3 regions of the Marinomonas sp. NPDC078689 genome follow, and region 2 is predicted to be linked to each of the others. Evidence: riboswitches for the same ligand, from Rfam matches in the RefSeq annotation. Region 2 holds a riboswitch; each other region holds the start of a gene.
What was found. A riboswitch is a leader RNA that binds a small molecule or an ion and turns the genes downstream of it on or off. The one in region 2 is predicted to bind thiamine pyrophosphate.

Region 1: linked by a shared signal. The riboswitch ahead of thiB (thiamine ABC transporter substrate binding subunit) and the one ahead of thiD (bifunctional hydroxymethylpyrimidine kinase/phosphomethylpyrimidine kinase) in region 2 are both predicted to bind thiamine pyrophosphate.
Region 3: linked by a shared signal. The riboswitch ahead of thiC (phosphomethylpyrimidine synthase ThiC) and the one ahead of thiD (bifunctional hydroxymethylpyrimidine kinase/phosphomethylpyrimidine kinase) in region 2 are both predicted to bind thiamine pyrophosphate.

Annotation. Positions count from the first base shown of each region.
Region 1 covers NZ_JBITUJ010000001.1:402,327-412,875, reverse strand. The annotation lists gene thiP (thiamine/thiamine pyrophosphate ABC transporter permease) at 1-810, opposite strand, end outside; gene thiB (thiamine ABC transporter substrate binding subunit) at 810-1,811, opposite strand; TPP riboswitch at 1,856-1,968, opposite strand; gene ACIGBN_RS01855 (3-deoxy-D-manno-octulosonic acid transferase) at 1,993-3,219, opposite strand; gene msbA (lipid A export permease/ATP-binding protein MsbA) at 3,222-5,006, opposite strand; gene hldE (bifunctional D-glycero-beta-D-manno-heptose-7-phosphate kinase/D-glycero-beta-D-manno-heptose 1-phosphate adenylyltransferase HldE) at 5,007-6,434, opposite strand; gene ACIGBN_RS01840 (AGE family epimerase/isomerase) at 6,532-7,674, shown strand; gene rfaD (ADP-glyceromanno-heptose 6-epimerase) at 7,688-8,635, shown strand; gene waaF (lipopolysaccharide heptosyltransferase II) at 8,628-9,629, shown strand; gene ACIGBN_RS01825 (glycosyltransferase family 9 protein) at 9,626-10,549, shown strand, end outside.
Region 2 covers NZ_JBITUJ010000001.1:567,448-577,996, forward strand. The annotation lists gene ACIGBN_RS02610 (ABC transporter ATP-binding protein) at 1-67, opposite strand, end outside; gene thiD (bifunctional hydroxymethylpyrimidine kinase/phosphomethylpyrimidine kinase) at 64-939, opposite strand; TPP riboswitch at 1,051-1,152, opposite strand; gene ACIGBN_RS02620 (ABC transporter substrate-binding protein) at 1,227-2,186, opposite strand; gene ACIGBN_RS02625 (FecCD family ABC transporter permease) at 2,183-2,695, opposite strand; gene ACIGBN_RS02630 (iron chelate uptake ABC transporter family permease subunit) at 2,692-3,234, opposite strand; gene ACIGBN_RS02635 (iron ABC transporter permease) at 3,231-4,190, opposite strand; gene ACIGBN_RS02640 (ABC transporter ATP-binding protein) at 4,256-5,086, opposite strand; gene ACIGBN_RS02645 (efflux RND transporter permease subunit) at 5,325-8,549, opposite strand; gene ACIGBN_RS02650 (efflux RND transporter periplasmic adaptor subunit) at 8,546-9,736, opposite strand; gene ACIGBN_RS02655 (TolC family protein) at 9,733-10,549, opposite strand, start outside.
Region 3 covers NZ_JBITUJ010000002.1:50,482-61,030, reverse strand. The annotation lists gene ACIGBN_RS03405 (penicillin-binding protein activator) at 1-872, opposite strand, end outside; gene rsmI (16S rRNA (cytidine(1402)-2'-O)-methyltransferase) at 905-1,765, shown strand; TPP riboswitch at 1,843-1,946, shown strand; gene thiC (phosphomethylpyrimidine synthase ThiC) at 2,135-4,090, shown strand; gene thiE (thiamine phosphate synthase) at 4,105-5,529, shown strand; gene thiS (sulfur carrier protein ThiS) at 5,522-5,731, shown strand; gene ACIGBN_RS03380 (thiazole synthase) at 5,733-6,509, shown strand; gene thiH (2-iminoacetate synthase ThiH) at 6,506-7,678, shown strand; gene ACIGBN_RS03370 (secondary thiamine-phosphate synthase enzyme YjbQ) at 7,807-8,229, shown strand; gene ACIGBN_RS03365 (DUF2164 domain-containing protein) at 8,229-8,471, shown strand; gene ACIGBN_RS03360 (helix-turn-helix domain-containing protein) at 8,973-9,806, opposite strand; gene ACIGBN_RS03355 (tyramine oxidase subunit B) at 10,027-10,549, shown strand, end outside.

The DNA.
Region 1 (10,549 bases), 170 kb from region 2:
CAAACTAACGTCTTGCTGATTCTTAGGAGCCACTTTATAAATCAAGGTCGCGACCAAGGTACAAATCGCCACCTGAAGAAGCGATAAAAAACTGGCTTTATCCAAATCAAAATCAAAGCGTAGCGCTTGGTAGATAGCAACTTCTAAGGTGCTGGATTTAGGCCCGCCACCTAAACTTAACACCACAGAAAAGCTGGAAAAACAAAGCATAAAGATCAATACAAAAGCGCCTGGCAACACTTTCTTAATGTAAGGCCATTCAATAAGACGAAAGGAGGTTCCTCTTGAAAACCCCAGTTGCGACGCGAGCCGCCATTGGCCAGAAGGGATCAAATCATACCCTTGAATAAGCAAACGCACTGCCAATGGCATATTAAAAAAAACATGCGCCAGCAGAATCCCTAACAAGCCATAAAGGGGCACATGAATCCCCAACCCATCTGCTAGCCAGCCTGAGCGACCATAAACCACCACAATGCCTAAAATTGCCACTATGGTAGGCACCACCATAGACACAGCAAACAGCTGCAACAAAACCCGTTTGCCTTTAAATTCCCGATGACTCAAGCAAGAGGCTACCGGAATAGCAATCAGCAAACTGAGCACGCTACTTAATAGAGCCTGCCACAATGAAAATCGAATAATTCGCCACAAGTAGGCGTCTTGTAAATAGCCTTTCCACTGCGACATGTCCATATGATGTAAAAGAGCCGCCAAACTGGCGGCTCCAACAAGCACAAAAAGCAAGACGCCAATTAACGCGGGCAATAGCCGCACCAACTGACGCATGACTGACAAGCGGTAAATCATTAGCGCGTCGTTGCCTCAAGCCATTCATTTATCCAAGCTTTACGTTGTTGTGCCACCTCATCGGCGTCCAAGGTCAATACCTTGGTAGGTTTAGGCAAGGTATTGAATACCGCCGGCAGCGGTTTGTCTTGCTTGATCACAGGAAACATCCAGTTACCTGTAGCCACCGTGGACTGAAAACCAGGCGTTAAAATAAATGACATAAATTGTTTCGCTAAGGCTGGATGAGGGGCATTTTTTAACATCGCCGCCACTTCCACTTGAGGGTAAAAACCTTCACTCGCAGGCGCGGCTTTATACTGATGTTTCCCTTCTGCGACCACATGATAAGCAGGAGACGTTGTATAACTCAACACGACATCCGACTCACCTTTCAAGAACAGACTGTAACCGTCGTACCAGCCTTTGGTAACCGTCACGGTATGCTTGGCAAGTGTCGCCCACGCATCTGCAGCCTTGTCACCGTATACCGCCTTCATCCAAAGTAATAACCCCAACCCTGGGGTGCTGGTTCTTGGGTCTTGATAAATCACCCGCAGATTTTGATTCTCTACAATGTCCTGCAAACTCGTCGGTGGTGATGACAAGGTTTCTGAGTTATAGATAAAAGCAAAATAGCCTTGATCAAAAGGCACAAAAACCGGGTCTGTCCAAGGTGTGGGGGTCACAACATGACTTGTGTCGACGCCTGACTCTGCCAATAACCCAGTCTGCTTGGCCTTTTGCATTAAATTAAGGTCCAAGCCTAACACCACATCCGCTTCTGAGCTTTTCCCTTCCAGCTGTACCCGAGACAAGATACCAACCGAAGAATCAACCGTTACGAAGTTAACGTCACACCCACATTCCTTTTCAAAATTGGCTTTGATTTTTGGACCTGGCCCCCAATCAGAAGCAAAAGAGTCATAGGTATAAACGTTCAAGGTTTCAGCAAAAGAAGAACTTGAGAAAGACAGTAACGCCCCTGCGATGGCACAGCTGCTTAGTAAAAACTTATTCATTGTGTCGCTCCTAAAAATGAGCGGCGTACAGGGGAAATGGCAAGGAAGGCTTGCTATCTCGATTCCTACGCCAGCATGATCTGGATCAGGTTCAATGGGTTAGCAAAGGCTTCTCAGTTTTGGCTAAAATACAACCAAAACACCCCATGAGATATATAGTGGGACTATTGTAAAGAGTCGTTTAACGGAAGTCTATTTCAGATAAAACCCGTGTGACCGCCCCTTGATTTTGCTGTGCAAAACGCAACGCAGCCTGCCCAAGACGATGACACTGACTGTGTTTGCCTGCCAGTGAAATAACCACCTCTTGTAGCTGATCTGCATTCTGGCAACGAATCGCCCCATGCTGCTTTATCAACTGCTCAGTGATATCCGCAAAGTTAAACGTAAAGGGCCCAACCAATGTGGCACGAGCCAGCAAAGCAGGTTCAATGGGATTATGGCCGCCTCGTTTTACCAAACTGCCACCAACAAAAGCCAAGTCTGCCGCCTGATAATAATGCATCAGTTCACCCATAGAGTCACCGATAACAACGTTAAGCCCCGCCCAACATTGAGGCTCTACCTGACTACGCAAAGCAACCTTGTCAAAATACTCACACGCTAGTTGATACACACTTTGAAAACGCTCTGGATGCCTAGGCACTAGAATCAATAAGGCATCTGGGTACTTTTCCACTAACGCTTGATGGGCTTTTAACAAAGGCTCATCTTCACCATTGTGCGTGCTGCCTGCGGTCCAAACAAACGAGCTCGACATTTGGCGATGCCAGTTTTGTTCAGCCACTGAATCAGGCACACTCAAATCAAACTTAATACTGCCTGTGACCAATACATTATTCGCCCCTAATGCACTGAAGCGCTCCGCATCTGCCTGTGCATGGGCTAAGAAACTGTTCGGCAATGCCATCAAACGCTTCGATAGTCGAGAAAATCTCTGGTACTGCTTAAAGGAGCGTTCACTTAAACGAGCATTCACGATATTGATACGCAAACCTTTTCGCTTCGCCTGAAGGAGAAGGTTTGGCCAAAGCTCTGTTTCCACAATCAGTAAACGATCACACTCAATCTGCTTTAAGGCACGTTTCACCGCACACCGCCAATCCATAGGCAAGTATCGATGAACCGCAAACGGAAACGTTTTTTCGACTTGTTCGGCACCAGTCGGCGTCATTGTGGTGATCAAAATGGGACGCTCAGGGTATTTTTCTACCCATTGAGCCACCAAAGGTCGCACCGCTAACACTTCGCCAACCGACGAACAATGAATCCAAATATCCGCTTTAACCGGCTGCCAAAAACCAAAGGCTTCACGAGCTCGATACGCAGGGTAGCTTTTTCTAAAGCGCCGAACCTTGACTAAGATAAGCGGCGTCAATGCCAACAAGAGAAGACGATAAAGCCACATAATTATTCAGCAACATCGCTAAATTGTTGATTATGAAGCTGTGCATAGGCCCCATTCTTCGCCAACAATTCACTGTGGGAACCCATTTCAACAATTTGGCCATGATCCACGACCGCAATGATATCTGAGTTCTCAATCGTAGACAGTCGATGCGCGATGGCAATAGTCGTACGGTTTTCCATCAATGTGTCTAACGCCTGCTGAATCGCACGCTCAGACTCTGTGTCCAGTGCAGAAGTCGCTTCATCAAGAATCAGGATAGGCGCATTTTTTAGAATCGCTCGGGCGATTGCAAGACGCTGGCGCTGACCACCAGAAAGCAATACGCCGTTTTCTCCCACCAATGTTTGCAAACCAAGCTCTAACTCTTGGATAAAGCCCCAAGCATTCGCGGCTTTTGCGGCTTCAATCACCTCTTCTTCTGAAGCGTCTTTCAAGCCACCGTAAGCAATATTTTCTTGAATAGTGCCATTGAAAAGTACGACTTGCTGGTTAACTAAAGCAATGTTTTTACGCAGATCATCTAGTTGGTAGTCATTGATATTTTCATTATCAATGAACAAGCAACCATCGTTCACATCATAAAAACGCGGAATCAGGTTGGCTAAAGTAGACTTACCACTGCCTGAACGACCAACCAACGCAAGCTTTTTACCAGCGGGCAAGGACAAGGTGACATCACTCAAGGCGTCCTTATCCATTCCAGGGTAACTGAAGGTTAACCCTTTCCAGCTAATGTCCCCTTTCAAGCGATCTGCCGTTTTACTTCCGGTGTCTTTTTCACTGTCCAGATCCAAAAAGGCAAAAATACTCTGCGCTGCAGCAATGCCTTTTTGCAAAATGCTGTTTACTGAGGTCAGTTGGCGCATCGGCTTACTCAACATACCTGCAGCACCGATGAAGGCAACAAAATCACCGGCAGACATACTTGCTGAAATAGCAGGATCTAACGCTAACCAAATCAATAGCGACAAAGAAATCGCAATAACAAACTGAATAATAGGCACATTCAGCGCCTTGGTTAATTCCATTTTCAGTTGTGAGCGACGGTTTTCTTGCACCGCTTTATAAAAGCGTCGAGTTTCGTATTCATTACCGCCAAAAATTTTAATAACCTCATGACCTTTAATCGCTTCAGAGGCCACATCTGTCACACCACCCATGGCATTTTGAATTTTCAGGCTTAATTTACGAAAACGTTTAGAAGCATACCGTACAACCAAGCCGATAATTGGAATCACAAACAAAAATAATAAAGAAAGGCGCCAGTTGATGAACAACATATACCCCAGCAAACCGACAACGGTTAACCCTTCTCGCAAAATCACCTGAATGGCTTGGGTAACAGAATCGATGACTCGCTCTGTGTCGTAGGTTAACTTCGCCAATAAACGGCCGCTTGGCATGTTGTTAAAATAACTGGATGGCAAGGTCACCATTTTATTAAACATGCTGGTTCGCAGGTCAAACACCACGTTATTGGCGACTTTAGCCATGCAGTAACTACCCAAAAAGGTCCCTACCCCACGCACTAAGAAAACACCAAGAATGGCCATTGGGATTAGCATACGCCCTTCAACCACTGTGCCATTTGAGACAACATCTACAATGTACTTAAGCAATGCGGCTAACGCCGGCTGCATGGAAGAGTATAAAATATAGCCAAGCACACTTAATAAGAAATACACTATTGATGGCTTTACGTAGCCTAATAACCTGAAATACAGTGACATCCCAGACGCGGTTTCTTGTTGTTTTTTCACATTCAATGTCGTTTCGTCTTGCATTTAAAGATTTGCCTTCTCAATAATGGAGGTTGTTGAATAACCATCAACAAAGGTCAATACTTTTACCTCACCACCATGGGACAGTACATGCTCTGCACCTACTATGCTCTCAATGGTGTAATCACCGCCTTTTACCAATACATCTGGACTTAGCGCTTCGATTATTTCTTTTGGCGTGTCTTCATCAAACCAGGTCACCCAATCAATCGCGCCAACGCCTTCCAACACAGCCATACGATGTTCTAGGTTATTAATCGGTCGCTTCTCGCCTTTTAAGCGTTTCACTGATGCATCGGTGTTCACCGCAACGATTAATCGATCCCCCAAAGCCTTGGCTTGTTTCATGTACGCTACATGGCCAGGATGGAGAATATCAAAACAACCGTTGGTGAAAACCACTTTTTCACCGCTCACTTGAGCCAATTTGATTTGCTCAAGTACTTCCGTAGGCGATAACACACCAAAATTTGTCGTACGATTACGCTGATACATGATGGCATCAAGCTGCTCGGCGTTAATAGACGCGGTTCCCAACTTACCCACCACATACCCTGCGGCTTGGTTGGCATACTCTACAGCGTCAATAAAACGTTTACTGGTGACATAAACAGCGGTCAACACCGCCACTACAGTGTCTCCTGCACCAGTAACATCGAACACTTCTTTTGCCGCTGTCGCCAGTGAGTATGGTGGCTTGTTATCACTTAATAGTATTAAACCGTCTTCACCACGGGTGACCAATAAAGCATCCCAACCAAACTGTTCACGCAGCGCCTTGGCTTTTTCTTCCAACTCTTTAACTGAGCTGCACTTGCCAACAATATTTTCAAACTCTAATAAGTTAGGCTTAACCAGAGTTGCCCCTTTATAGATAGAAAAGTCATCGCCTTTCGGGTCTATAAAACTTGGGACATCGACTGCATTCGATAATTGAATCAACGTCTGTACATCCGCCAAACAGCCTTTGGCGTAATCGGAATAAATCACCGCGTCGGCATTAGGCAGACAGGCTTTTACCATAGTAGCGACAGCGTCATTTTGAGATAGACTGTCTTCTCGCTCTTCAAAGTCCAAGCGAATCAACTGCTGATGACGACTCATCACACGCAGCTTGGTAATGGTAGGCAAGGCATCGGAATAGACAAACTGACAGTTCACGCCTTCTGCTTCTAAACAGCGCGTCAATACTTCGGCGTTTTCATCTTTACCAACCACACCAACCAAGGTCACGGCTACGCCAAGTTTAGCAAGTCCAAGAGCGACATTCGCTGCTCCGCCAGGTCGGTCTTCAATAGTAGAGACTTTTACTACCTGCACAGGGGCTTCTGGTGAAATTCGAGAGGTGCCACCATGCCAGTAGCGATCCAACATGACATCGCCCACAACGAGGATGTGTTTATCCTTAAAATTCAAATATGAAGAGTTCATAGCCACATAATAATCGATTTTTGAGAGCGCTCATCCTATCATACTCACTCAATAAGTTGGACATACCTACATCACAAGTAATAAGGCAAATTTACTCATGCTGAATCCCCCCCTAACTTCCTGTAAAAACTTCCTTTTTGATCAGCTACTCGCTAACTGGGCAAAGCATGGTATTGACCAAAATTTGGGCTTTAGCTATGAGAGTATGAATCACGACTGGAGCCGAAACAAAGTAGGTCGTGTACGCTTGCTAACACAATGTCGCCAACTGTATACCTTCAGTCATGCGGCCAGCATGAGCAACAATGAACAATGGCGCGCCCAGTTACCGCCTCTGTTTGATTTTATTATTCACCACTATTTTCAAGACGAACGCTGGATATTCTCACTCAACGATGACCTATCCATAAAGGACACTCAATCGGATGCCTATGCATTAGCCTTCGTACTCTTGTCTTTTAGCCATTATTACACCCTCACAAAAGATCAACGTGCTCTTGATTTGATGAAGAAAACACATTGTTTTCTGATCAAGCACATGTCGGCTAAGTCCGGTGGTTTTTATGAAGCCTTTCCTGTTGATCCCACTCAATTGCGTCGACAAAACCCTCATATGCATTTGCTTGAAGGTTACATCGCCGCTTATGAAGCCACTCAAGACGACACATACAAAACACAAATCGGGGCATTACTAACACTGGCCCTTGAGCATTTTTACGAGAAAAAAACAAAGACCTTACGAGAATTTTTCACTCTAGATTGGCAACTTCACCCTAAAACAGGCCATCAAGTCGAGCCAGGACATCATTTCGAATGGGTCTGGCTGCTGTTTCAAGCCAATAAAATTCTTCCAAACTCAGACTATACTGAGTTGGCGCAACATCTTTGGCTTACCGCATCGCGCCATGGTCTAGCAGATAACGGTGGCGTTTATAACCAAATAGATGGCAATGACTACACCCCCATAGACAAAGAAAAACGCATTTGGCCGATCACCGAATACCTAAAAGCCATTACGGTCATGCCGATCGGCAAGGAAGAAAAAGTCATGCGCATCACTGAAGCGCTAAACTTCCTTCAAGATCATTACTTTATCGAAAACGGTCGTTGGAATGAGTACCTTGACGCTGACAACCAGCCGAAAGACTTCCCGCTACCAGGCACCAGCAGCTATCACATTTTTCTCGGCCTCGCCGAAGTGATAAGATGGCAACAATCTCATTCCGATTTTACTCTCTGAGGAAGAACAATTTATGTATATCGTAACTGGCGGCGCTGGCTTTATCGGCAGCAATATTATTAAAGCCTTAAATAACAAAGGCATCAGCAACATCCTATTGGTTGACGACCTGACTGACGGCAAGAAATGCCTCAATTTATCCGACCTAGATATCGCAGATTACATGGACATGTACGATTTCTTAGACGCCATAAAAAATGACACTCTAAACATTAAACCTACAGCGGTTTTCCACGAAGGCGCTTGTTCTGCGACCACTGAGTGGAATGGCAAATATGTCATGGATGTAAACTACCAATATTCCAAAGCGGTATTGGATTTTTGTTTAAAGCACGGCGCTGCATTTTCCTACGCATCGTCGGCATCGGTTTATGGTTCTGGTCCTGTTTTCCAAGAATCCCGTGAAAACGAAAAACCATTAAACATGTACGCATACTCTAAGTTTCAGTTCGACCAATACATTCGTGCTGTTTTACCAACAGCAAAAAGCCAAATTGTCGGCTTTCGTTACTTTAATGTTTACGGCCCTCGTGAACAGCACAAAGGCAGTATGGCAAGCGTTGCGTTTCATTTGCGCAATCAAGTACTGGAAGGTGAAAACCCTAAATTATTCGGCGCTTACGATGGCTATGAAGCCGGCGGCCAAAGCCGTGACTTCATCTACGTAGAAGATCTAGTAAATACTAAACTTTGGTTTATGGAGAATGGCGATAAGTCGGGGATTTTCAACCTGGGTACCGGTAATGCTGAACCGTTTCGCACCATTGCTGAAACCGTGATTGAGCATTACGGAAAAGGCGAAATCGAATACATTCCTTTCCCAGAACACTTGAAAGGTGCTTACCAAAGTTTCACTCAGGCAGACATCCAAAAGTTACGAGACGCAGGCTACCCTGGTACTTTCCGCGGCCTAGCAAAAGGCGTACAAGATTACCTAACATGGCTTGATTCAAATGGCTAAATACTTAATTGTCGGCCCTTCTTGGGTCGGTGACATGGTAATGGCGCAAAGCCTCTTTATCACCCTAAAAGAGCGTGATAAAGGGGCGATTATTGATGTTATTGGGCCTAACTGGTCATCGCCTATTTTAGCGAGAATGCCTGAGGTCCGTAATGCCATCACCTTACCAACAGGGCATGGCGAATGGGGAATTAGCACCCGCAGACAGCTGGGCAAATCCTTACGCAGCGAGCACTATGACCACGCCATAGTGATACCCCGTTCCTGGAAGTCGGCCTTAGTACCCTTTTTTGCCAAAGCCAAACACCGAGTTGGGTTTACCGGTGAGCAGCGCTACTTTTTATTGAATGAACGCCGTAAGCTTGATAAGAACATATTAAATCAAACCGTGAAGCGATTTACTTCTCTTGGTCTACCTAGTGAAGAGGCGTACCCACCTAAAACATTGCCTTACCCAGCATTACGAGTCGACCCTAACAATCAAAAAGCCTTGTTTAATACTTACCAATTGCCAGATCGCCCAGCGATTGCCTTAATGGCAGGAGCAGAATTTGGCCCTTCTAAGCAATGGCCTATCGCTTATTTCCACGAGTTAGCAGAGAAAGCCATCCAGGCGGGTTATCAAATATGGGTACTAGGTGGCCCTAAAGACGCTGAAGATGGCGCGAATATCACCAAAGGATTGGGAGAGTATGCTTTCAATTTATGCGGGAAGACCAAGCTTGTTGACGCGATAGATCTACTTGCCGCCGCTGAAAAAGCCGTCAGCAATGACTCAGGGCTGATGCATGTCGCCGCTTCCGTGGGCACTGAGGTGCATGGTATCTATGGTTCAACCAGTGAGTTATTCACACCACCATTGACTGACAATAAGACGATACACAACTTGCACCTAGAGTGCTCTCCGTGCTTTAAACGCACCTGCCCTCTTGGTCACACAAACTGCCAAAACCAACTCACTCCTGACATAATCGCAAGATCCGTACTGACATGACGAATATTGTATTGCTCAGAAACCGGCCTCATTTCGGCGCTCAAATCACCACACTCCCAGCGTTAAGGCTATTTAGTCAACGCCATTGTGGTGATGACCCCCTTATTCTTCTATCAAGACATAAGGTCAGCTGGGTATTCCAACAATTCCCCTGGATAGAAAGTACAATACATTCTACAAATTACCTAGCTGAGCTCAAAGCGCTCTCTAATGGCAGCAACCTCTTAAACTTAAGGCCGAGTAATCGCTTTCCAGTTTTGCTTTATAAGACCATTAAAAATGGTCAGATCTTTGATTTGGTGAATAGTGAAGCCGCAGGTTTACCTGCTCATCAATACAGCATTCTGAATGAAGAAGAGTACCGAGCACTCAACTATCTTAAAATATTCACTCAGGATAAAGCCGAGCTATCAGAAGCCCTCGCTTTGCCTTTTTATGAACTCGCCGAATCATCCAGCCTTACCATTAACAAGCAAGTCATTAATGTATTGGTCATGCCAGGTAGCGGTGGTGGAGAACACAAAAAGTGGGGGTTATTAAATTACCTTAAAGTAAGCAAGAAAATAGCTGAGCAATCGGGGGAAAAATGTCACCTCCACGTTCTGCTTGGCCCAGATGAAACAGAAGAAATCCAGCTGATGAATAACTTATTGGCAACCTCTAAAGACCTGTTTTTACACACCGCACTGCCCATTAAAGATATTTGTAAATTGGTGTCGCTCTGCGACTTAACCATAGCTAACGATTGCGGACCATCTCATATCGCCCAATGTATGCAAAGACCGTACATTGGGCTATTTAAAGAAGCTAATCCTGAATGGTTTCTAACGCACCCTAAATCCATTAAAGTGACACCACACCAAAACCAAGACATTAAAACAATCAGCATTAAGCTGGTTACAGAACACGCTATCAATCTA
Region 2 (10,549 bases):
CCTTGTCTGCGCCATGGTAATGCAGGCAGGCTTGCTGGATGGATAACCCCAGCGGTGCGTTACTCATTGCTTTATGTCACTCTGGTTCAGCGCGAAAAAGTGATTTACAGGGCCATGACCCTGGCCAATTTTTAGCTGGATTGCGTGGGCAATTGCTTGGCTAATGTAGTTTTTAGCTTGGTGAACGGAAGTGTGTAAGGTGTTTCCTTGGGCAAGGTAAGAAGCAATGGCAGAAGAGAGGGTGCAACCTGTGCCGTGGGTGTTTTTTGTGTCAATGCGCGGCGCTGAGAGTCTGTCTACTGTGGTTGCCGTGATGAGCAGATCAAGGCTGTCTGCCTGCTGGTCTAAGTGTCCGCCTTTTAACAATACCGCTTTAGCACCGAGAGCCCTGAGAGCCGCCACCATGGCGAGCATGTCATCCTCGTTGTTAGGCAGTGGCAAACCGGTTAACGCCGCCGCTTCAGGCAGGTTTGGCGTAATGATGTCGACGAGAGGAAAGAGCCTTTGCTTAAGGGTATTGATGGCGTTTTCTTGCAGTAATAAATCGCCACTGGTAGCGATCATGACAGGGTCTAGCACGATGAACTTAGGTTGATACTGCAGCAGTTTATTGGCCACGGTTTTGATGATGTCGCTGTCCGCTAACATGCCTATTTTGACCGCGGTGATATTGATGTCGCTAAACACCGCGTCTAGTTGGTTTTCAACATGGTCTAATGGAATCGGAAAAATAGCAGAAACACCAAGGGTATTTTGCGCGGTGATCGCGGTAATGGCTGAGCAAGCGAAGCTGCCGGTGGCCGAGATGGCTTTTATATCTGCTTGGATGCCAGCGCCACCGCCACTGTCTGAGCCTGCGATGGTTAATACAATCGGCGTAGCAAGATTTTGCGGTTGCTGAGATCGAATGTGAGACGAAGTAAATGATGGACTAGACATATGAGCTCCTAACGGTGGTGCAAGGAACTACATAAGCAAATTTGATTAGAAAGGCTTCTTTGAACGCTTTATCGAGAAGCCCAAATTGCTATATGGGACACAGTGACTAGCACTGTTATCACAATAGTTCCCTACGCCAGTGTTAACTGAATCAGGTTCAACGGGTCTCGTGTTATACGATCTCAGCAAAAAAATGCCCCCCGACTATGATGCTAAGGATGTTAACAAGATTTGATTAAAGACTCATCACTTTTTAATCCTAACGGCCTTAATGATGACATTTTCGCTTATTTAATGGGCTCATCTAAGTGTGGTTTAGGTGTGAGGTGTGCTTGTACTGCCATGGTCATGGCTTCGAGCCCTGCGTAAGAATTGGATATCGCCGCATCCCGGGAAACCAGCACATAGTGACCTTTTTTGCAGGCGCTTAAAAATTGGCAAAAGCCTGGCAAAATGGCGTTCATCTTGGCTATTTCTACTTCTGGTTTTTGTGCAGAAAAATAAGGATCAAAGATAATGTCTGCGTCTAATTCAGGTAAACGCTCAGCGCTAAAGTCGACGCGTTCCCCTTTAGGGATTTGATTGATAATACTAGGGAACTGAAATCCTGCATCTCGCAAGACACGGCCGAGGGAGCGGTAACTGTGGTAAACGCTAATTTTACCTCGTAATGGTTGCATCACAGAGACGGTGATCTTGTGTGTGTCTATGGTAGCTTTGAGGCTTTTAATTTGCTCTTTATAGCGTCGTTCAAGAATCGCTAAGCGCTTTTCTGTGTGGGTGATTGTGGCAAGCTGTTGGTAGACATGGGCAGCGTCTAACCCACTGTCGAGTGAGATGGTCGGGGCAATATTTGCCAGTAAATCCACCGGCGTCGGACGCGAATTAGCGGTGATGATCAGGTCAGGCTTTAGACCTACGATGGTTTCTAAATCGACGTTAGTCGCCCCAATAAAAGTAATGTCGCTGTTGTCAAAATCCACCCCAGTTAATAATGCGCTAGAGCGAATATAAGGTGTGCCATTTTTGGAAATTCGACCATGGCTACCAATGGGCATGACACCGAGCTCAATCAAAGGGATGGTAATGTCGATGTCATACACAGAGACAATGCGCACAGGGTGACTGGGAATGGTCACTTGGCGGCCTAGATCATCGGTGAAGGAGACGGTTGTGGCGGAGAGGCCCTTGGCTGCCGAAAAGGGGCAGCCAAGGGTGATGAACAAAATAAGCAGTAGTCGGTTCAAAGCTGGTTCCTACGAGTCCAAAGAAGAATAATCAGCGTGGGCGCGCCTATCACGGCAATGACAACACCGGTCGGCAATTCGACTGGTGCAAAGGCGGCACGGCCTAGCGTGTCAGCAGCCAATACCAAAATAGCACCGATTAAGCTGGTGGAAATTAAATGATAACGGCTTGAGTAATTCGGTAAAAAACGCGCCAAATGCGGGGCAATCAAACCGACAAAGCCAATGCTGCCAGCCACAGACACACTGCCAGCAACAAGAAAAATAGCGACGCTAAAGCGAATGATATTGACCCATTTCCGGCGCACTCCCAAACTGGTGGATAGTGCGTCCCCAAGTGCTTCAATGTCGGCGGAGGGCGCATTGAACAAGAGGGCAATGAGACAGATAGCAAACAAGATGGCTACGAGCTGAACGCTTTGCCAAGTGGCGCCTTGTAGGCTTCCCGCGATCCAGATCAACACGGTTTGTAGGTCTTTAGTGTCGGTGGCGGCTAACAACACCATCATGGCGCCGACAAAAACCAAGATAAGCTAATGCCGATCATGACAAATCGAATGCTTGAACTGCCTCGAGCAAGCAATAACACAAAGACGCCGCTGGCCAATCCGCCAATCATGCCCACCAGAGGACGCCACGCCAATGAGAGTCCAGGAGCGGTCAATATTAGCGCAACAACACACAGAGCTGCGCCTTCTCGAACCCCTAAAATAGAAGGGTCAGCCAATCCATTTCGTGTGAGAGATTGCATCACGGCACCCGAGCAAGCCAACATTGCCCCGCAGCATACAGCTAGAGCGATTCTAGGGGCGCGAAATGCGTCTAGAATCAATAAATGAGAGAGGTTTGTTGTTGATGTGTTTGGCGTTTCTAGGTGCAAGTAAGCCAACACAGAGTGCAATGGAATGGCCTCGCTTCCAGTGGTTAGGGCGAAGAATATGACGCCCATTAAGGCTGTGAGTAACAGCCCAATCGTCAACAAAGACGCGAGATGAATACGGATCGAATAGTGCCCCGATCTTAGGGACAGCGGTGAGCTGGCTATCATCGCATTCTCCTCACAAAAATCCAGAGAAAAACAGGCGCGCCGACTAGGCCGGTTAATGCCCCTGTGGGTAACTCTTTTGGGGCGAATAAGCTAATGGCTGCGATATCGGCCGCCATTAATAACGCCGCGCCAGTGAATGCCACCAATAGAAGGGAGAAGACACTTGGGCGTGAGTGTATGCCGCGCCAAAGTGAGGCACAAATGAGCCCGATAAACCCTATGGGTCCGACCACAGACACCGCGCTGCCGGTGAGTAAAGCGGCCGCACAAAGAGAGAAGAAGCGGACTTTTTGGATCGATGCTCCCAAGCCTTTTGCCATGGCGTCGCCTAACGACATGGCGCTTAACTGCGGCATAATGAGCAGACTCAGGGCGAGTCCAGCCCCAGCAAAAGGCAAACTGATTAACACCGAGTGTAAGTTTGAGCCTGCGCCATCTCCAATAAGCCAGAAACGCAGTTGATCGAGCGTGTCTTCATCCAGAATTAACACAGTAGAGGTGATCGCACCGGCTAAGGCTGAAAACGCAATGCCGCAAAAAATCAATTTAAGCGGCTGCAAACCTTTTCTCCCGGCTGAAGAAATCAGCAAAACCAAACTGAAAAGTAGGCCAGCACCAACGCTCGCAACCAGTGGTCGAACTAGGGTAAACATAGGGGCGATAGGAAAAGCGGTAACCAATACGACGGCAAGACTGGCGCCAGAATTTAACCCAAGCAGTTGTGGGTCACTCAGACGGTTGCGCAGCGTCACTTGCAATAAATACCCCGCAATAGCCAAGCAGCTGCCTGCGAGTAACATTGCCAATACTCTGGGTAATCGTAATGATATCAACACCCTATGATCAAAATCATGAGGGTTATAGTAAAACAAGGCCTGGGTTAAGGTCGTTAACGAAATAGCGCGTGCGCCGTGCAACAAATGAAGTCCGCTTAACGCAATAACGAGAACCAACATGAACCCAAAGCGTGATCTATTGGACCATGGTTGAGTGTTGCTAGCGCGTGAAAGTAAGCTCCTGCTCATGCCACAGCCGATGCTTTAGGGGTTTGCTGTGACTTAGGCAGAAAAATGGGTAAGCCTGTTTCAGGGTGGGTGACGGCCAGAACTTGGGTCTCAAAAACCTCTTCTACCATCTTGCTATTACAGTGTGATGGGTGACTTAGCGTATGGCGAATTTCCCCTTCTTTTAAGAAGATTAAATGGTCGGCGTATTGCAGTGAAAGGTTGAGATCATGCAATACACAAACAATGGTTCGGCCATGTTGTTGAACCAGATCAACCAGCATTTCCAGTAGCTCGACTTGATGGCGCATGTCTAAAAATGTTGTTGGCTCATCGAGCAATATGAGGTTGGTTTCTTGGGCTAACACCATGGCAATCCAGACGCGTTGGCGTTGCCCACCAGACAGGCTATCAACGGGTCGTTCTGCCAATTCTTGAGTGCCGGTGACAGCCAGCGCATGATCTACGGCGGCTTCGTCTTGCTTGCTCCATTGTTTTAAGAAGCCTTGATGGGGAAAGCGACCGCGGGAGACAAGGTCTTTGACGGTTAAATCTTCTGGCACTATGGGGTGCTGCGGAAGCAGGCCTAATTGGCGTGCCACCTCCCGCGTGGGGAGTTGTGCAATGTTGTTGCCTTGTAGCAGAACCTGTCCTTTCATTGGCGAGATTAAGCGCGCCAAAGTGGACAGTAAGGTCGATTTTCCTGATCCATTTGGGCCCAGTAAGACCGTCATTTTGCCATCAGGAATAGTAAGGTTGATGTCTTTTAAAATCTGCTTGGAGCCATGGCCAGCATCAAGATGGAGAGTGCTGAGTGGGGCGGCTTGGCCATGTGAAGAAACGGTCATTGATGAATGTCCTAATAAAGCGGTTTTAATCTTGCTTGGCAATACAGTTTAATAATTGAAGTGATAATAGTTATTGTTAACTTTTTGATGGGCGTATTCTATGGTGTCTATGGTCAAAAATCACGACAAATTTGTCTCGATTGGTGATGCCCTAAGGCTTATAAACCTCTAGGGCATCTAACTGGCTAGCGAGCTAAGGCGGTTTTATTCTGTTTTTTGTGGTTGGGGAAGAGCGCCTTTATAAGACGCCATCAAAGGGTTCTTGAAGCGCAGGCTTTCGCCGTTTTAGTCGCGCTAGAAGGCGCTGGATGTCCTCTTTAATCATTAAGAGGACAGGAATAAGAACCAATGTGATTATGGTGGCGAACATGATGCCATAGCCTAAAGAGACGGCCGCAGGAATCAGCATCTGAGCCTGTCTTGAGGTTTCTCCGAGGATCGGCATAAGCCCTGCGAAGGTGGTAAAAGACGTTAATAGTACTGCGCGTAACCGGCTACGGCAGGCTAGATTAATGGCCTTTTGCACGTGGCTGGTTTCTTCTTTGCGAAGCGCATTAAAGCGTGACACAAGCAATAGACTGTCGTTGACCACCACGCCGCTGAGCGCCAAGATGCCGTTTAAAGAAAAAATGCCCAAAGGTAAGTCGTTGATCCAATGGCCAAGCAGTGCGCCAATAATCCCAAAGGGAATTGCCATCATAATGATGAGCGGCTGTGAGTAAGATTTGAGTGGGATGGCAAGCAGAGCATAAATGATCAATAAGGCGATCAAAAACATGTTTGACATGGAGGACTGAGTTTCAGCGCGTTGCTCTGCTTCCCCAGAGAAATACACGTCGACGCCTGGGTATTTTCGTTTCATCTGAGGCACCACAGCTTGCTGTAAGTAGCTGACTACTTCGCTGGCGGACATGGTGTCTTTATCCACCTCGGCGGTGAGAAATAAAGAGCGTTTCGCATTGATTCGAATGATGCGAGTTTGTGCCTCTTCTTGCGTTAACGTGGCCACCGAGGACAGGGGAACGTAGGTGCCATCCGATAAGACTATTTTGGTATTCAGCACCGCCGCAGGAGACTCTTGTTGCGCCTTTGGGTAGCCTAAATGGACTTCGATTTCCGTGTTGTCGCGCTGATACTTTTGTACCGTAATGCTGTCAAAGTTATTGTTTATTTGAGTGGCCAATCCAGCCGTGGTTAAGCCTAATAAACGGCCTTGTTCGTTGAGGGATAAAGCAAGGCGTGACTCTGTTGGCTCATCGTTTTGCTCTATGCCTGACACCGCCGGTAAGGTGTCTAGTTGCGCCAGCATATTGTGCATAGCGGCACTGAGTACGCTGTTGTCGTTGCCTCGTAATTCGATTTTAAGATCATCTAATAGCGCTCTTGAGCTGCTAAGGCGCAGACTCTTAACGCCTTCTGGCGTGCCTGCCAGCCGCTCCCATTGCTGAACAAATTGCGCGGCGCTGTAAGGGCGAACCGTGTCTAGTTCAATGCGCAAGCGGCCACTTTGGTCATTCGTGGCAGTAACTTGAATGTTGTTAATAAACGAAGCCGTACTTTTTTGATCGGCGCTGGTGTCTTTTTGATTGGCGCTGGTGTTTTCTTGATGAGTGTCACGGGCCATTTTGTGGCGTAATTGCTCATCGGCTTGATAGGCGGTTTTTTCCAGAAAAGAGAGTACTTTGCTGGTTTGCCCGTAGCTAACATCGTTGTACATAGCGAGCTCACCACGTACGGTGTCGCCAGGGATTTTAGGAAAGAAACTAATGCGTAGCGCGCCAGTAAAAGGCATCGACATCACCAGCATAAACACAGCGACAAACAGCACCAGAACTGCGTATCGATAGCGTAAAGCAAGGTCGATAAGAGGGCGATAAACTTTGTCGCTGAACCATTGAAGGCTAGCATCAGCACCCTGCTGAATCATCCCCCAGGAGCGTGATAAGACATTTTTATTGATCGATTTGCGGGTGTTAATGTGCGCCAAATGCGCGGGCAGTATGATTTTAGATTCGATGACAGAAAGCACTAAACAGATGGCAACCACGATGGCGAATTGAGAGTAAAGTTGCCCCAATCGACCGTCGATATTGGCTAATGCCCAAAAGGCGGCAACGGTTGTGAAAACACCAAATAGGGTCGGTACGGCAACTTGCAACGTGCCCTTGATCGTATTGTTTAGCGTATCCCCGTCTTTTGATCTAAGGCTATACACATTTTCTCCAACCACCACGGCATCGTCCACCACAATGCCTAATGCCATTATGAAACCGAAGGTGGTAAACATGTTTAGCGTCAGACCAATGGTTTGGGTGCCCATGAAATACAAGGTGCCAAAGAAGATAAAAGGCAGCCCCATGGCGACCCAAAATGCGACTGTGACATTGAGGAAAACCGCCAACAAAATAAACACAAGTAAAATGCCCGTGATGGCATTCTCAATCATTAAGTCTAAGCGTTGATTGATAGACTGGCTGCGGTCATACCAAGTAGAAAGTTGAACATTGGGTGGCAAACGACCGTCTGCATACCACTCATCAATAACATCTTTGGCGGCGGAAACAGAGTTAGATATGTCGTCTTGCCCGGTGGTGATGACCTGTATTGCAATGCTGTTTTGTCGGTTAAACCGCGACAACACAAAGTCATCTTCGTCGAAAGCATCGCGAATGGTTGCAATATCGCTGAGACGAATACGACCACCATTTGCTGTGGTCTTAATTTGAATGTTGGAAAACTCTTGCTTGAAGTAAGCCTGTTCTGACGCACTGATGTGCAGGTAAATATTCCGATCACGTAATGTGGCTACTCTCGCAGGGGACGACTCTTGGTTTATGGCGGTTGCAACCTCAGACAAGGTAAGGCCATAGCCTTGCAGGGTATTTTTGTCGACTTCGACTATCATGGTGGGGTCAATCCACCCTGAAATATTCGCCGAGCTAATGTTGTCTTTCGCTAATAAATCGGTTTTTAAATCGTAAGCGAGTTTTTGTAAGGTGCGACGGTCAGTGGTGCCGTGCAGTTGCAACCAAATAGCGTGCTCTTCTCTGGTGGATTTCGTGACAACCGGTGGGTCCGCTTCATCGGGAAAAGAAGTAATTTGATCGAGCGCATTTTTTATATCGTCTTCTAAGGTGTCTATGTTGTAGCCGTCTTGCATCTCAATGCTAACACTGGTGCTGTTTGCGGTAGAAGTCGTTGTAATGTCTTGGATGCCAATCACGTCTTGCAATTTTTCTTCAATAGGAATGGCAATGCCTTCTTCGTTTTCTTTTGCTGAACCACTTTCATTGCTGACCGAAATAGCAATGCTGTTAGGCGGTAAGCTAGGGAAGGCTTCTTTATTGAGCGCCCCCATGTTCATAACACCCAGAGTAATGATCAACAACATTAACAAGTTGGCGGCTACGGGGTTGCAAGCAAACCAGGCGATAATACCTTTAGGCTGATCCAGTGGTGTCATGGCGCTATACCTTCAGCCTGCATGGCTTGGTTTTCTATAGGGGTAACCAAACGGCCAGGGAGATAGCTGTTATAAGGGTGCGTTAGGATCTGATAAGGCTTGTCTTGCATGGCTTTTGGTACGCTAATGTAGACGTAGTTTGCATCAACAAACTCAGGGGATGTCGCAAAACTAGCGAGACGTTGGTCGTCTGTAATGTACCAAATCTCACTCTTTTGACTGAGTGCAGAATTGGGCAGCTGCCATAGATTCTCGATGGGCTTTCCTTCAAGTATGACGTTAACAAATGCACCAGGAAGTAAGGCAGGAGACTGTTCTAACGGATTGGCTAGACCGACAACAAGTTTGCGCATACGAGTGCTTTCATCAATGTGCAGATCTGCACTCAATACTCTGCCTGCCCAATGTTGGCGCCCATCCATAGATTCGATACGAGCCGGCCAGCGCTGTTTGATTAATGCCGTTGTTGTGGGCAATTTCTGCCAATCACTGTGTGCCAGATCCAGTTCGATTTCCAGTCGGTCGGTGCTGTAAAGTGTTGCAACCTCGTTGCCAGCATTTAAAAAGGAACCGGGAGAGATAAAGCGCGCGACCACAAGCGCATCGAAAGGCGCAATTAATTGAGCGTGTTTTAGCTTGTCTTTGGCGTCTGATAAGGCCGCTTTTGCCGCTTCGAGTTGCGTTCTAGCCGCTTCTAATTGCGGTTTTCGTAAGACTAGGTCTGAGTCGGGTGCTCCGCTGAACCCTGCTGCTTGCCACTCGGCTTTGGATTGTTTGGCTTGGCGTTCTTCTTCTTTTAAGGCAAGGGTCGCGCTGGCTACTGTATTTGCTGCGGTGGCGACTGAACTGGCCAGTTCAGTATTGTGCAGGCGGGCTAACACTTGCCCCTTGGTGACTCGCTGGCCTTTTTCGAAATGCTCGGCAAGGTAAGTCACTTCGCCGCTGACTTGGGTGGTTAGGGTTAAGTCATAATGTGGTTTGGCGATGCCTGAAACCTGCACCATGGCGGCGTGTTTACCTGGTGATACGCGAATCACACTGACTTCCATGGCTTGTTCAGGCGCCGCAGGCCTTGGTTGGCGAACCTTGTTTTTTTGCGCTTCTAACGCCTTGGTAATGTAAAAATAAACGCAGGCGATAACGAGCAAAGCAAGGATCAAGGTAATCCATTGATAAAGGCGTTTCATGACTCTTTGACTCCTAGCCCGAGGGCGAGCCCTAAATCGACTCGATTAATTAAGTGTAAGTACAGTAAGTTGTCTAGTTCTGCTGCCAAATTAAAGGTGGTTTCTTGCACCCGAATTAAATCGCTGAGTTCGACTAAGCCGGTACGGTATTTTTGTTCATAGCGAGTGAGGTTTTTTTGCGAGCTTTGTAAGGCTTGTTGGATGTTAAGCAGCTGTTGGGTTAAGAGCTTTTCTTGTCCTATGGTGGTTTCGACTTCGTTGATGGCGGTTAATAAGGTGCTTCGATAGTCTTGATAGGCTTCAGCTGTGTTTATTTTGGCAATTTCAACCGCGGCTTTTAGTTTACCGCCTTGGTACAAGGGTTGGGTGAGTTGCGCCAATAAAGACCATATCGGCGACGCAAATAGGGCGCTGCTTGGAGAACTGGCAGTATCGCTTAAGGTGGCGCTCAGACTAATGGTCGGTAACATGTCTTTATAGGCAACCGATACGTTTAAGTCCGCAGCTTGAATGGCCAAATAGGCGGCTTTTAAATCAGGGCGGCGTTGTAGGCTTTGCTCTGGTAAATAATCGAGCGTCAGATTGACCCTAGGGTAGTCCGTATTGGGTACTATGTTTAGCGTATTTTCACTGCCTAAGTAACGTTGTAATGTGCGCCGCTCTATCGCGAGATCTTCTTTGTATTGCGCGAGGTCCGCCCTTGATTGTGAGCTGGCAGTTTGCGCTTCATCAAGTTCTTCTAGGTCATTTAAGCCATTTTTAAAACGTTGTAAAAGCCGATTTTCGTTGGTTTCTAATACCGCTAAGCGGTGG
Region 3 (10,549 bases), on a different contig from region 2:
GCTCGTTTGGTTTTCTGATGGTAATAGGCGGAGAAAAAACCATCGATTATCGCTTGGGATGCACGTTCCAGTTTGTTGCTCATTGGCAACATTAGGACGATTTTCTTTGGCGCCATTTCACCCAGCTTGGCGATCACTTTAAAATCCAGTGGTGGATTAAGCGCCGCAGGGTGTTCTGGGTATTGTGCTTGCCAGTGTTGGAATTGAGTGAGTTGTTGTTCAATCGATAGGGTTTGATTGCGCAATATTTTGCTGATCGTGAGCCAACCCTCTAGATTAGGTTGCGAGCTTTGCTCGAGCCCTTGCACTTGGGTGTCGGTCAGGTTTTGAATGCTGGCCCACAACGCGGCTTGGTTATACGCTTTGTCATCACCCGTCAAAGAGTCATCTAGTGAAAGCCTGAGTGTAATGGCTTGTGACCAATGCCCTGTGTGTTCCAACACGATGGCTTTGGTTTCATTAAGCTGAATTTGATTGCTCGGCTCTTGGGCAGAATCCAGTTGGCTGGCTTGTGTTAATAACGCCATGGCCTTGATGGGATCGTCCAGTTTTGCGGCAATCAAAGACGCTAATAAAGACGCCTTAAATTGGATGCGAGAGGGCGTAATGAGTATTTTCTCACCCAAGGTATCGTGAGCATTTTGATACTCACCGTCTTTGTAAAATTGCAGCGCGTTGTCGTACGCGGTCACCAATTCTTTTGGCGCTTGATACGGATGGTAGATGCTGTCAGGCGCGGTGCTTTCTTGACTACTTGGCGGTGTATATTGCGGTAAAGTGCCCTGCGATCTATTTAAATTCGTCGAGCTACAAGCACTTAGCAGAAATGTACAGACGGTTAATGATATGATGCGAAGATTAATTAGGCTCATAAGCTCATAAAATGACAGATAAAAGAGGCAATATGGTAGCACATAGTTCAGATGATGTGAGGGGGACGCTCTACATAGTTGCAACCCCAATAGGCAATCTTGATGATTTTAGTATAAGAGCTGAAAAAACTTTACGCGATGTAGACTATATTGCGGCAGAAGACACTCGTCACACCCGTCGATTGTTGAATCATTTTGGCATCGAAGCCAAACTTTTTTCGATCCACGATCATAATGAAAAAGACAAGTCTGAGTACGTCGCTAGCTTGTTGGAAGAGGGGAAGAATGTTGCCCTAGTATCGGATGCCGGTACGCCACTTATTTCTGATCCGGGTTACCACATTGTCAGTTTCTTGCGTGCTCGCGGCTTAACAGTGACACCAGTGCCTGGTGCTTGTGCTTTGATTTCTGCCTTGTGTGCTTCGGGCTTACCAACGGATCAGTTCTTTTTTGCAGGGTTTGTCCCAGCAAAGTCAAAAGCACGCTGCGACTTGTTTGAGTCATGGAAAAAACAAACTGGTACGGTGGTTTTTTATGAATCCACGCACCGTATTTATGATTCAATTAAGGATGTTTTAAATGTTTACGGGGATGATGCTAGATTGGTCCTTGCCCGTGAAGTAACCAAAACGTTCGAGACCTTTTTGTCGGGCACAGCCGCAGAAATTCTTGCTATGTTTGATGCCGACGCAAACCAGATGCGCGGTGAGTTTGTTGTCATGCTGAGCTTTATTCAAGAAAGCGGCGACGAAAAAGAACTCGAATCAAAGCGTATCTTGGGCATTCTTTTGGAAGATTTACCTGTTAAACAAGCCGCGTCGATGGCGGCAAAATTAACCGGAGAGAAGAAAAATCACCTCTATAAAATGGCCTTGGAAATGCAAGGCGAGTAGCATTTTTTCTTGATCGTTTGGTCGAATCTAATGTGAGCACTGAGTGTTTACATTAGATTAAGACTGAGTATACTCGTTGGCACTTGTCGGAGTGCCATTTGGCTGAGATCGCATATTTAGTGCGGGATCCGCAGAACCTGATCGGGTTAAGACCCGCGTAGGAAACAAGAAAGTCTCCATTTTCTTATCTGCATCAAATGAACTCCTGTGTATTTTGTTCGATTGATGTCGCGTCATTTTTCCTCATTCAAACAGATCCACAGGACTCATCTTTTTTGCGATATAAAACGCCTAAATAACGGGCTTTTGTTTCGTAAGACAGCACCCCAGACAAGCAATTCTCTATTTTTTTCTTAGTAGGAACTGCTTATGTCGACACCACAAAAAACCACCAAAAAAACACGCGATCAAGCACGCCTTGACGCCAAATCTTTTATTGAGTCATTGCAAGCAAGGCCTTTTCCTGCCTCTGAGCGTATTTACCTAACCGGCTCAGAAGACTCTATTCGTGTGCCTATGCGCAAAATCAATCTGACAGATACGCCGATCGGATCAGACCCAGACAACTTAACGTTTGAGCCAAATGAAGCGATTTACGTTTATGACTGCTCAGGCCCTTACGCCGATCCTGAAGCCAATATTGATGTCCACCAAGGGTTGGCTCCCATGCGCGCTCCTTGGATTGAACGTCGAGACGACACGGATGAATTACCCATGGTGTCGTCAGAATTTGCTAAGGCACGATTAAGTGATATTGCTCTAGAGTCCCTGCGTTTTCAGAACCTGCTAACTGTTCGTAAAGCCCGTAAAGGCAAGTGTGTCACTCAAATGCATTACGCTAGACAAGGCATTGTGACACCAGAAATGGAATACATTGCGCTGCGTGAAAATCAAAATCTAGACGCGATAAAAAGCGAATTGTTGCTGAAGCAGCATCCCGGCCAAAGTTTTGGTGCAAACATTCAAACACGCATTACCCCTGAGTTTGTTCGTGATGAAGTCGCCGCTGGGCGCGCCATTATCCCCGCCAATATTAATCACCCTGAAAGCGAGCCAATGATCATAGGTCGTAACTTTTTGGTGAAAGTGAACGCCAACATTGGTAACTCAGCCGTGACCTCGTCGATTGAAGAGGAAGTCGAAAAATTGGTCTGGTCAACCCGTTGGGGCGCCGATACCGTGATGGATTTATCGACCGGTAAAAACATTCATGAAACCCGAGAGTGGATCTTGCGTAATTCGCCTGTGCCGATCGGTACTGTGCCGATTTACCAAGCGTTAGAAAAAGTAAATGGCGTTGCCGAAGCGCTAAATTGGGAAGTATTCAAAGACACCTTGATCGAACAAGCGGAGCAGGGGGTGGATTACTTCACCATTCACGCGGGTGTGCTGTTGCGTTTTGTACCAATGACCGCCAAACGCTTAACGGGCATTGTGTCTCGTGGTGGCTCCATTATGGCGAAGTGGTGCTTGGCTCATCATCAAGAAAGCTTCTTGTATGAACGTTTTCGCGACATTTGTGAAATTTGTGCCGCCTACGATGTGTCGCTTTCATTGGGCGATGGGTTACGCCCAGGCTCGATTATGGACGCCAACGATGAAGCCCAAATGTCAGAACTGCGTACTTTGGGTGAGTTGACGAAAGTGGCTTGGGAATACGATGTGCAAGTGATGATCGAAGGCCCTGGGCATGTGCCAATGCAACTGATCAAAGAAAATATGACGGAGCAATTAGAGCATTGTCATGAGGCGCCATTTTATACCTTAGGTCCGCTGACACAAGACATCGCCCCTGGCTATGATCACATTACGTCGGGCATTGGTGCCGCACAAATTGGCTGGTATGGCTGTGCCATGCTGTGTTACGTGACGCCAAAAGAACATTTGGGTTTGCCCAATAAAGAAGACGTCAAAGAAGGCTTGATCACCTACAAAATTGCGGCTCATGCAGCCGATTTAGCAAAAGGCCATCCAGGTGCTCAAGTGCGCGACAACGCCTTATCTAAGGCGCGTTTTGAGTTTCGCTGGGAAGATCAATTTAACCTTGCTCTGGACCCAGACACGGCGCGGGCTTATCACGATGAAACCTTGCCTCAGGCATCGGGCAAGGTGGCGCATTTTTGTTCGATGTGCGGACCGAAATTCTGTTCAATGAAAATCACTCAAGAAGTGCGTGATTACGCAAAAGGCTTAGAAGATCAAGCGGCTGTTGCGGCTGAGCATGAGGCAGAAACAGGGATGCAAAAAATGTCAGAACAGTTTCGTGAACTAGGCAGTGATGTTTACTTAACGACAGATAAATTAACGACAGATAAATTGGCGTAAGCCGAGGAACGACTATGAATCAACTTCCGGTTATTTGGCAAGTTGGCGCGCGACAGGCTACGGCCTGTTCGCGCGCCTTGTCAGCCACGGTTGCTGAGCATTTAAAGTGTGTTGTAAAGCATATAGACACGTATCGGCAAGCCGAGCCGTCAAGCGTCTCTTGTTCGTTTGCGCAGTTTGATGACCAATGGCAAAGCTTGCTTGATCAATCGATGCCAGATGTTATTTATTTGCATTCATTACCATCAAATGAGTTGGTGGTGTGTTGTGCTAAATGGCTTAAGCAAATCAAAGCTTTGTTGCCGTCGGTTAGTGTGGTGTTGAACGCTGAGGTCAATGCCAATGTGAATTGCCATCGTTTTTTAACGGAATTGATAACCAACACAGATCTCATTGTGGCGCCCAAGCGTCAGCTTGATTGCTTGGTAGAATGCCTTAACACAGGGTCAGTAACGGACATTAACACTGCGTTGCAGCCTTGGCTTTCTGTCTCTGAGGCCAGCTGGCTTTTGAGCGATGAGCAGAGCGGAGCGCTGTGCTTGATAGCGAACCAGAAATCGTGCGGTTTTTCCCTTGCGGCGCATCATCAGAAATTATCGCAAACTCAACAAGACGCCCGTACCTTTTCGTTGGCCTGCTTCTTAGCCCATGGTTATGACACCTTGGATGCCATCACTATGGGCCAGACCTATTTGGCCAGTGATCTCGAGGGCTGTGCAGGTTGGCCGAAACACACTCAGTATTTGCCCAGCATCACAGCGCTCAGTTCAGTGGCGTCCGCAGACGTGAGTGATTTGTCATTTACTGCTATCGATATGCAGAAATTTGGTTTGTATCCGGTGGTAGATTCGCTCGCTTGGCTGGAATTGGTGCTCGAAAATGGCGCGACCACAGCTCAGCTGCGAATCAAAGACCCTAGCGTTTCAACGTTAGACAGCCAAATTAAAGGCGCTGTGGCACTGGGTAAGCGTTATCAGGCTCAGGTCTTTATTAATGATTACTGGCAAAAAGCCATTGAGCATGGCGCTTTTGGGATACATCTTGGCCAAGAAGACTTAGCGGTGGCGGATTTGAGTGCCATTAGTCAAGCAGGCTTGGCGCTGGGCATCAGCACTCATGGTTATTTTGAAATTGCCAATGCGATGAAGATTCACCCTAGTTACATTGCTTTGGGTCATATTTTCCCTACTCAAACCAAGGACATGCCGTCGCAGCCGCAAGGTCTTGTACGCTTAGGCTTCTATGCCTCCTTGTTAAAAGGAGTGTATCCGACGGTGGCCATTGGTGGCATTAATGCCGAACGTGTGGCGCCCGTGTTAAAAACAGGGGTCGACAGTGTGGCCTTGGTGACCGCGATCACCAAAGCCGATAACCCAGTGCAAGCCACACGGGACTTATTGTCTTTGTATCAAACAGAAAAGGCGGCTTTTGATGAGTAACGAGATCACGCTTTATGTGAACGACAGTCCACTGTCCTTTTTGGGAAAGACGGTAATGGATTTATTGCATCAACTGGATAAGCCGTCTCAAGGCATTGCAGTGGCCATTGATCAAACCGTGGTGCCTAAAAGTGTGTGGGCAACAACCATGCTTGAAAGCGATATGAATGTGTTTATTTTTGAATCCATTGCAGGGGGTTAATGTGTCATCTTTAATGATTGCAGGTCATGAGTTTTCATCGCGCTTATTTACTGGCACTGGCAAATACGCCAGCGCCGATGCGATGATGGCGTCGATTAACGCCAGTGGTAGTGAACTGGTGACTTTGTCTTTACGTCGTATGGATTTGAAACATCAAAGTGACAATATTCTGCAGCCGTTACAGCAGCATGGTATTAAGCTTTTGCCTAATACCTCAGGGGCTCGCACGGCAAAAGAAGCGGTGTTTGCCGCACAATTAGCACGAGAAGCGCTGGAAACAAACTGGGTCAAGTTAGAAATTCACCCTGACCCAAGGTATTTAATGCCGGACGCGATAGAAACATTGGCGGCGGCTGAAGAGCTTGTGAAACAAGGCTTTGTGGTGATGCCTTATGTGCACGCTGATCCTGTGTTGTGCAAGCGATTGGAAGAAGTGGGGTGTCAATGCGTGATGCCACTTGGGTCGCCAATTGGCTCTAATATGGGCTTAGCGAGTAAGCCTTTTCTGGACATTATCATTGAGCAAAGTCAGGTACCTGTGATCGTTGATGCGGGCATTGGCGCGCCATCGGATGCCGCGTTGGCATTGGAAATGGGCGCCGATGCCGTGTTGGTGAATACGGCCATGGCGGTGGCGCAGAACCCGGCGCAAATGAGTTTGGCCTTTAAAATGGCGGTAGAGGCAGGGCGCTTGGCGTATGAATCGGGCTTGGGTGAAAAGCGTCAGCAGGCGCAAGCGTCGAGCCCTTTTACGGACTTTGTTGGTAGCTTGTCATGAGCGCGGTGAAACGACTTCATATCTGCCCACAAAGTCCCGAGGTTGAAGGGCAATTTAGTTCCGTACTGGCGTCTCAATCGTGGCAGCAAACTGCGTTATTGCATGAGTCTATTAATGAGCAAGATGTGAAAGCCGCACTCGCCAAAAAACGACTCGATATCAAGGATTTTGCGGCGCTAATTTCCCCCGCCGCAGAGCCTTATTTGATGCAAATGCTGGCAAAGTCAGAACAGCTGACACAACAGCGTTTTGGTAATACGGTGAGTTTGTTTGCTCCTTTGTATTTGTCTAACACCTGTGCCAACGAATGCACTTATTGTGGCTTTTCCATGAGCAATGCGATTAAGCGACTGACTTTAAACGAAGGACAGCTCGCAAAAGAAATCGCCGCCATAAAAGGCAAAGGCTTTGATAGTATTTTGTTGGTCACAGGCGAGACGAACAAGGTATCCATGCCCTACTTTGAACGCATGATTCCATTGATTAAACCGCACTTTAGTCAGCTTTCTATGGAGGTTCAGCCATTAGAGGCTGAAGAGTATAAAACTCTGCAAGGTATTGGTTTGGATGCGGTATTGGTCTATCAGGAAACTTATCGCCGGCAGACGTATTTAGAGCATCATCTACGGGGCAATAAATCCGATTTTAATTATCGTCTCGACGCGCCAGATCGAATAGGACAAGCCGGCATCCATAAAATCGGCTTAGGGGTGTTGCTGGGCTTAGAAGATTGGCGTACCGATTCCATCATGATGGCTAAGCATCTTCGTCACCTTCAAAAGCGTTATTGGCGCAGTCGTTTTAGCGTGGCGTTTCCTCGCATTCGTCCTTGCGAAGGCGGCATAGTGCCTAAATCAGTGATTTCTGATCGTCAACTGGTGCAATTGATTGCGGCGTGGCGTTTGTTTGATGCGGATTTAGAAATGAGCCTGTCTACGCGTGAGTCCGCTGAATTTCGAAATCATGCGGTGCGGATGGGCTTCACTACGATGAGTGCCGAATCCAAAACGCAGCCTGGCGGGTATGCCGAAGACGCGCAACAGGCCTTAGAGCAATTTGAAATCAGTGATGAGCGCCCGGTAGGTGAGATTGCCAAAATGATTCGCCAACAAGGACGTGAGGTTATTTGGAAAGACTGGGACCCGTCGCTTAGTCATACACACTCGTAAGGAATTAATGCCAGCAGAGGCATGCAAGAGGCGTGAAAACTTGAGAAGATAAGATAACCCCATCGGAATGCTCACAGACGACATTCCTATGGGGTTATTTTTTTGTCTTGAGTCATCATGGGGGAATTATGTGGTATCAAAAAGAAATTAGGCTGCCCAGCAAGCCAAGAGGTTTTCATTTGATCACGGACGATATTGTGCGCGCTATGCCAGAGTTAAAAAGGATGAAAATAGGGGTATGTCATGTCTTTATTCAGCATACTTCGGCCTCGCTGACCATCAATGAAAACGCGGATGCCACAGTGCGCGAAGACTTCGAAAATTATTTTAACCGAACCGTGCGAGAAGGAGAGTCCTATTACCGTCACAATGACGAAGGCGATGACGATTTACCCGCTCACATAAAGACTAGTCTGCTCGGGGCCAGTGTACAGATTCCAATCAGCAACGGCGCTCTTAATATGGGAATCTGGCAAGGCGTTTATTTGGGAGAACATCGAGATTATGGTGGCGAGCGTTCGCTTGTTATTACGCTTAATGGAGAAGAATAATGAGCAAATTAACGTTAGATAGCGCCGATAAAGTCAAAATGACGGACCAGCTAAAAGCCTATTTAGAGCAGGAGTTCGACCTGTCAGTTGGGGCCTTTGAGGCGGAGTTCTTATTGGACTTTATCACAGATAATTTTGCAGCAACCTTTTATAACAAAGGCTTGGCAGATGCCCAGCAAGTGATGCAAGAAAAAATGGAAACCTTTAACGATGCTATTTATGAGCTAGAAATGTCGTATTAATGGCTGCATTTTAGAGCAAAACGCATCAGGTCTTTTTTGTTGATTGGCCAACCGTGCTGATTCAAGCAATAAAAAGAAACTTTGCTGACAGCGGCCTGACAAGATTTACTAAGAGGTGTCAACCCTCTGACACACACTGACAAAAAAGCGTTTTATAATAACCTCATCCCAGAAAGCTTGTTCTCTCCCTTAGAGCAAGTTGAATGACGAGTAATGGTCTAAAACCTGAAGATGATGCGGGTTTTAGATGATAAGCAAGAGTAAAGCGTTCTTTTGTGATAGTCGTTGAGTGTTGCCCCAGTTGTAAAAAGCTGGGGCTTTTTTTTGCTTAAAATAAATGATTAGGTATGAAAGAGGTTTATAAAAAAGAAAATAGAGATGGCGTTTATATAATATAAAAAATCAAAACCCGATTGTGAAAATCATTTTAATTCAAAAGTTTTCGTCTGCACTGTTTTGGTGTTTTGTTGTTTTTGTGCTCTTTTTTGGAACATTTGTTGGTTAAATATATTGAATTCTATTAATGTAGCTCTCTTGTTTTACGCTGCTTTGGTAAAGCATAGGGGTTGCATGAACTAACTTTTTAAACTCTTTTTGGAAATGTGACTGGTCACTAAAACCTAGGCTAAAAGCAAGATCGGAAAGCTCAATATTATCGCTGTGATTGATATTGTAGACTGCGGATTGGCAGCGCACGATGCGACTAAACAGCTTAGGTGTGACACCAACATCATCAACAAACAAGCGCTGTATTGTGCGCCTTGTATAGCCAGTCAGTGCTTCCATGTCTTGTATCTTTATATTGCCATTATTCGCATAAATACTTTGTATCACCTGAGCGGTGGTTGCGGAGCATTTCCTTGCTATCTGACAGTCATAAAATTGCTCAAAGTATGAGACTTGTTGAACAAAGTTTTCTGTGTTTACTATTTCTTCAAATAACTGATTTGTATCAGGATTTATGTCTAATAATGTCTGTTTTGTGCTCACCAGTTCTTGCGCCGAAGTGGCCAGAAAATCTGGCATCATACCCGCTGTAAAACGCACCCCAAAATAGCGATGCCCAGCGGCTAAATCGATACAGGTAGCTTCCAGTGGAGTGCCATAAACTTCTGCACTTGGGTGGCTGCTGTCGCAATCAAACAGAATATCAACGCAACCATCTGGTATGGCAAATACCGATTCCTCTTGGTCGCTAACCTCAAAACTATAAAAGTGCGAAATAGACGCATTGTCCGAGTGACACAATGAAAACTTCTGAGCGGCACTTAACACTAACCAAGGCTGTTTAGAGCGAATGCTTTTTAGATGTGATAGCAATAAATGAGTAGACATGGCTCACACTCGTTATTTAAAACAATAAAGAACCCTAGCAAATTAAGTGCCAAATAATTTTTATAAAATATAAATAGGCATGTCCCAAAAATACAATACCTAATAAAGTCGTATTACTAATATCGAAATGCCTGCTGGGTTTCTTTGTTAAATATTAGGTTTTTATAAAGATTACTCTTAATTAGCAGAATTTAATTCAATCTTATATTTAGGTGATGCTATGTCTGACAATACAAAAATTGATTTCATTTATCTTTCCGAGCAAGACATGATCAAGGCGGGCGTAACCGACATGCCGACTTGTGTTGATACCATGGAGGAAATGTTTGCGCTGCTTTATAAGGGGGATTATCGCATGGCGGGTGCCAACAATGATTCCCATGGCGCCATGGTCACTTTTCCTGAAAAAACAGACATTCCTAATATGCCACATCACACTCCGGATCGTCGTTTGATGGCGATGCCTGCGTACCTAGGAGGTGACTACCAAACTTGTGGTGTGAAATGGTACGGATCAAATATAGCGAATCGTGAAAGAGGTTTACCACGTTCTATTTTAATGATGACACTAAACGATGTTGATACTGGTGCGCCGTTAGCTCATATGTCTGCTAATTTGTTGTCGGCTTACCGTACTGGGGCCGTACCGGGAGTGGGAGCGCGTCATTTAGCACGTAAGGATTCAAAAGTTATTGGTCTTTTGGGCCCTGGAGTGATGGGAAAAACTTCTGTAGCAGCCTTCA